Regions from separate parts of the Nostoc sp. DSM 114161 genome, predicted to be linked through region 1. Evidence: predicted binding sites of a transcription regulator. Region 1 holds the regulator's gene; the other holds the start of a gene.
What was found. Region 1 encodes NtcA, which controls nitrogen genes in cyanobacteria. Its sites were predicted from a motif close to TNTGTANNNNNNNNTACANA; they were not measured.

Region 1 (3,151 bases):
TATTTTGCGGCCCTAGTTCAGAGGCTAGGTAACGCACGCTCATTTCTAAACCCGCTTTGGCAACTCCCATGACGTTATAGTTAGGAACTGCCCTGACACCGCCTAAATACGTCAGCGTGACGATACTACCTCCCTCTGTCATTAGGGGTTTAGCTGCACCGCTCAATTGCACCAGCGAATAAGTACTAATCTCTAAAGCAGTTTTGAAGCCAGAACGAGAGGTTTGGCTAAAATCTCCAGTCAAGTCCTCTTTATTGGCAAAGGCAAGACAATGAATTAGGATGTCTAACTTTCCCCACTTCTCGCGTACTGTCTCGAAGGTAGATTGAATTTGTTCGTCGTTTTGGACATTACAGGGAAGAAATAAGCTGGGGTTGAGGGGTTGCACTAATTCGGCTACTTTTGCTTCCATTTTGCCGCGTTCATCCGGAAGGTAGGTAATTCCGAGATTAGCTCCTGCTTTGTGTAGTTGTTGGGCGATGCCCCAAGCTATGGAGCGGTTATTGGCAATACCTGTAACTAAAGCATTTTTTCCAGTCAGATTCAGCATAGGAATTGTTAATGCGATCGATCATTAGGAGCATACTAGAATCTGAGGCACGTTTTGTCTTTGTTTTACACAGGATTTGCAAAAATGAATATTGGTAAGGGTGTTTGCTGTCATCAAATTCTTGATTCTTTCTAAAGATATTCTCAAGTTGTCTTTATTTGTTCTTTAAAAAACCTTTTTAATACAGCTACTTGGAACCATTTATCAACAATTTATAGCCCAAGAGATCGACAATTATGTATCATTATAAACAAAGACTTAAGAAGCAATTAGTTGGAGTATAGGAAAGTACAGAAAGATTGACGGTGCTTTATTGAATTTTCGGGTGTATTCTTAGGTAATTAGTTTTTGTTTTTCCGGCATTGGGTAGGGGAAGGGAGATGATCGTGACACAAGATAAAGCCCTAGCAAATGTTTTTCGTCAGATGGCGACCGGGGCGTTTCCGCCAGTTGTGGAAACGTTTGAACGCAATAAAACGATCTTTTTTCCTGGCGATCCTGCCGAACGAGTTTATTTTCTTTTAAAAGGTGCTGTTAAACTTTCCAGGGTGTACGAGGCAGGAGAGGAAATAACGGTAGCACTGCTGCGAGAAAATAGTGTTTTTGGTGTATTGTCATTGCTGACAGGAAATAAATCCGATCGCTTTTACCATGCGGTTGCATTTACGCCTGTGGAATTATTGTCGGCACCAATCGAACAAGTTGAGCAAGCACTCAAGGAAAATCCAGAATTATCAATGTTAATGCTGCGGGGTCTGTCTTCGCGAATTTTACAGACAGAGATGATGATTGAAACTCTTGCTCACCGAGATATGGGTTCTAGGTTGGTGAGTTTTTTATTAATTCTTTGTCGTGATTTTGGAGTTCCCTGTGCGGATGGGATCACAATTGATTTGAAATTGTCTCATCAAGCGATCGCCGAGGCAATTGGTTCGACCCGTGTTACAGTTACAAGGCTACTAGGGGATCTGCGCGAGAAAAAGATGATTTCCATCCACAAGAAGAAGATTACTGTGCATAAACCCGTTACTTTAAGTCGGCAGTTCACATAAAAACAATTGGAGTCAGCGGAGTCGGCACGTGTCGTGTTTTTCAAGATCGCACTAATAGCTAAAGGAACACCTAAAATTGAGTAATGGAAGCTATTGCCAACCTCCACTTCTCCACAGACAATGGCTAAAAGTAGTAGGCTGTATCTGGAAGGATTTCGGTAGCTAAACATGACCACCGGATACATCCTCATCGCAGCAATTTTAATTCTGGGAGGCGTAATTGCAACCGTGGGCGATCGCATCGGCACACGAGTTGGCAAAGCCCGCCTCTCACTTTTTAACCTTCGTCCGAAAAATACCGCCGTACTAGTAACGATTTTTACTGGCGGTTTGATTTCGGCATCAACCTTAGGAATTTTATTCGCTGCTGACGATAAATTGCGCCAGGGAGTCTTTGAATTAGAGGATATTCAAACAGACCTCAGGCAAAAGCGAGAACAACTAAAAACCGCAGAAAGTCAGAAAAGCCAGGTAGAGAACGAGCTAAATCAAGCAAGAATCGCCCAAGCAAAGGCACAACAAGAGTTGCAAGCAATTAATCAGTCTTTGCAGGCGGTCAATGCCAAGCAAAGGGAAACTCAAGCCCAGCTCAACCGCACTATTCAACAGCAAGCCCAAACTCAAACTCAACTCCAGCGCACTCAAGGGCAGCTAGATCGAGTTGTAACTCAGTATCAAAAAGCCATAGCTGAACTGCAAAGCGTTTACAATCAGCGAAAGGAACTACAGGCAGCAGTTGAACTATTAAAGACAGAACGTCAACGACTGTATGCTGAGGCGAAAAAAGCGATTGACGAAGCCAAAACAGCTATTGAAAAACGCGATCGCGAACTTGCCAACCGCCAAGAAGCCATCGAAGCACGCGATCGCAAAATTGCCCAACTCGACCAGTTAATTCAAAAGCGTAATTTAGAAATTACAGCTAGAGAACAAGTGATTGCCAAACGGGAATCTCGCCTCAAAGAATTAGAAGCGCAACAGGAAGAACTAGAACAGGAAGTTGCTAGGCTGGAAAAATATTATCAGTCCTACCAAGATTTGCGTTTGGGTAAACTAGCCTTAGTTCGGGGTCAAGTTCTGTCTGCTGCTGTGGTTCGCGTTACCCAAGCGGCTGCGGCTCGTCAGGCGGTAGTACAACTTTTAGAACAAGCCAATCGCAACGCTAACTTGGAATTAAGCGAACCTGGTGCAACTTCTCCAAACGTAGAGCTTGTGCGCGTGACTCAAGAGAGAGTCGAGCAATTGAGCAAACAAATTGAGGATGGTCGAGAATATGTAATCCGAATTTTCTCAGCGGGTAATTATGTCAGGGGAGAAAAGCAAATAGAAATTTTTACCGATATAGCCCGCAATGAATTGGTTTTTTCCCAAGGGACGCAGTTAGCTACAACTACTGCTGACCCTACAAACATGACATCTTATCAGTTACAGCAGCGATTAGAAATATTGATTTCTGCTTCTCAATTTCGCGCTCGTAACGCCGGAATTGTTGAAAATGTACAAGTAGACGGCACTTTTCTACGTTTTGTCACCCAATTAAGGCAGTACA
Region 2 (3,151 bases), 120 kb from region 1:
TTCAGCAAGGCGATCGCATCGACTCAGCTAAAGTTACCCAAGGTGCTGAAAATTTGAAAACACCAGCGCAGTAAGAGGGACAAGGGGACAAGGGAGACAAGGAGAATAATAATTTATAACTTTTAAACTCCTAAGTTCAAACTCCCAATTCTCAAATTTGTGAAAGTAGTTGTTACTGGTATTGGTCTAGTTTCTGCTTTGGGTGGAAGTTTAGAAGAAAGTTGGCAAAATTTGCTAGCAGGTAAATCTGGAATTAGATTACTTCAACCATTTCCAGAACTTAGACCATTTCCTATGGGTTTGATTGGTCAAAAGCCAACTGACTTGGCAATGCTAACTCAGTTGGTTGTTACTTCTGCTTTGCAAGATGCTGGCTTAGTTCCACCTTTGGCGGATTGTGCTGTAGTTATTGGCTCAAGTCGCTCTAATCAAGCATCTTGGGAAGTCTTGGCGCGGCAGATGTATGAGGACGCAGCCACTGAAAAAGATACAAAGAATTTCTCCTCATCGCCGCGTCCTTCCTTCCCCGCGTCATGTTTAGAAAATTGGCTCGATACATTGCCTCACATGAGGGCGATCGCCACTGCGCGACAAATTGGCGCGTCCGGCATAGTTTTGGCGCCAATGGTAGCTTGTGCTACTGGAATTTTATCTATTGCCCAAGCAGCTTTACTTATACAAACTGGGCAATGTCAAAGAGCGATCGCAGGCGCAGTGGAAGCACCAATTACACCTTTGACTTTGGCAGGCTTTCAGCAAATGGGTGCTTTGGCAAAAACTGGCGCTTATCCTTTTGATGTGCATCGGGAAGGCTTAGTTTTGGGCGAAGGCGCAGCTGTGTTTGTCTTGGAATCAGCAGAGTTGGCAAAACAGCGTCAAGCAAAAGTGTATGGTGAAATTCTCGGTTTCGGCTTAACCAACGACGCATATCATACTAATTCTCCGGAACCTGAGGGAAAAAGTGCGATCGCTGCTATCAAACAATGTCTAGAACGTAGTTGTTTATCGCCAGATAATATTGATTACATTCATGCTCATGGCACTGCTACCCAGCTAAATGACCAAATGGAGAGCATGGTAATCCAACATTTGTTTCCCCAAGGCGTAGCAGTTAGCTCCACCAAGGGAAGTTCAGGTCATACACTGGGAGCATCCGGAGCCTTAGGCGTGGCTTTTTCGCTGATGGCTTTAAAGCATCAAATTTTACCTCCTTGTGTTGGATTGCAGCAACCAGAGTTCGATTTAAACTTAATTACAGCAGCACATCTCAGTAATATTAGCCATGTATTATGTTTGAGTTTTGGCTTTGGCGGACAGAATGCAGCGATCGTCATTGGTCATTAGTCATTAGTCATTGGTCATTGGTCATTGGTCATGAATTTTTCTCCTTGTCCCCTTGTCCCCTTGTCTACCCATCTCCCCATGAGTTATTCATAATGCACATTCTTTTTGATAAAACTGTAACAAAAACTACAAAATTCCTATTTTTCAAAAAAAGAGGATAAGCTAGGCAATATATAAGATCCGGTTCGCGCAAAGGGCGCGATTGGGAGAAAATTTTATGAGTTTAGCATCTGTGTTGCCGTTGGAAGCTGCTTCTCCAGCGCATATTTGTCCATTCGATCAAGCCTGTAGTTACTTAGAAGCTGCGGCTAAGGAATTAAGGTTAGATCCGGGATTGCTAGAAATTCTCAGCCATCCACGCAAAGTGGTAACAGTTTCGGTTCCTGTGAAACTAGATAATGGAGAAATACGAGTTTTCGCTGGACATCGGGTGCAGCACTCTGATGTTTTAGGCCCCTACAAAGGTGGAATACGTTATCATCCGGCTGTGACATTGCGGGAAGTTTCAGCCCTAGCAATGCTAATGACATGGAAATGTGCCCTATTGGGTATTCCCTACGGTGGTGGTAAGGGCGGTATTGCGATCGATCCAAAACGTTATAGTGTCGGGGAACTAGAAAGGATCAGCCGTCGTTATATCAGCGAGTTGATTAAAGATATCGGGCCTTCCGTGGATATTCCTGCCCCAGATATGGGTACTTCTGCCCGTGAAATGGCTTGGATGATGGATACTTACTCCGTGAATGTCGGTCATGCTGTACCGGGTGTTGTGACTGGGAAGCCAATTTCTGTTGGTGGTTCCAAGGGACGCGAAATGGCAACCGGACGCGGCGCGATGATTGCTGTACGTGAAGCGCTAGCAGATCAAGGTAAATCTTTGGCGGGAGTGCGAGTAGTCATCCAAGGTTTTGGTAATGTTGGCGGCGCCGCAGCTGATTTACTATATGAAGCCGGAGCGAAAATTATCGCTGTTTCCACGAGTGCTGGGGGACTATTTTCCGAAGATGGTCTTGATATTCCCAAGTTGAAAGTCTACGCTGCGGAAAATCACAAGAATATCGTAGGTTTTCCGGAAGCTGTAGCAATTAGCAATGCAGATTTATTAACTTTGCCTTGCGATGTCCTGATACCAGCAGCTTTGGAAAACCAAATCACTGAAGAAAATGCCGATCGGGTGCAAGCGCAGATTGTTGCGGAAGCAGCTAACGGGCCGGTAACTCTTGAGGCTAGTTTGTCCTTAGAGGCGCGGGGTGTGACAGTGCTACCAGATATTTTGGCCAATGCTGGTGGTGTAGTGGTGAGTTATTTGGAGTGGGTGCAAGGTCTTTCTTACGTATTTTGGGATGAGGAACGCGTCAACCGCGAAATGGAACATTTGATGGTGCAGGCTTACCGCCAAGTGATTGAACAGTCGAAGAAACGGCAAGTTTCTTTGAGGTTAGCAGCTTATACACTGGGAGTAGGTAGAGTAGCTCAAGCCCTCACTGATAGGGGTCTTTATCCTTAAGTTTTACGGGTATGCGGCGGTTTTCAATTAAATAGACAAAATGGTAGGGGCACAATATTATATTGTGCCCCTACAATAGCTTTTGATTTGTGTGTGTCAAAGATACTTAAGCTTGATGACTAACCTGAAGGTGTAGCGGCATGAATTAAGTCTGGGCTTTCCTCAGCAGGAGGATGCTTAATACTTTGATCTGATGTGGGGCGTTGATGGCGATCGCGAGTCTCTATCTTTACGGGTTGACCAATCTTAATTGACTCGTAAAGCGCCTGAATGATACTAACATCAATCAATCCTTCAATC

Region 2: the regulator NtcA is predicted to act here: its motif matches at 1,458-1,477, upstream of NSTC745_RS00475 (Glu/Leu/Phe/Val family dehydrogenase).

What each region holds. Positions count from the first base shown of each region.
Region 1 covers NZ_CP195141.1:242,664-245,814, forward strand. The annotation lists gene fabI (enoyl-ACP reductase FabI) at 1-550, opposite strand, end outside; gene ntcA (global nitrogen regulator NtcA) at 931-1,602, shown strand; gene NSTC745_RS01015 (DUF3084 domain-containing protein) at 1,771-3,151, shown strand, end outside.
Region 2 covers NZ_CP195141.1:118,622-121,772, forward strand. The annotation lists gene NSTC745_RS00465 (peptidylprolyl isomerase) at 1-74, shown strand, start outside; gene NSTC745_RS00470 (beta-ketoacyl-ACP synthase) at 160-1,344, shown strand; gene NSTC745_RS00475 (Glu/Leu/Phe/Val family dehydrogenase) at 1,562-2,851, shown strand; gene NSTC745_RS00480 (Gfo/Idh/MocA family protein) at 2,971-3,151, opposite strand, start outside.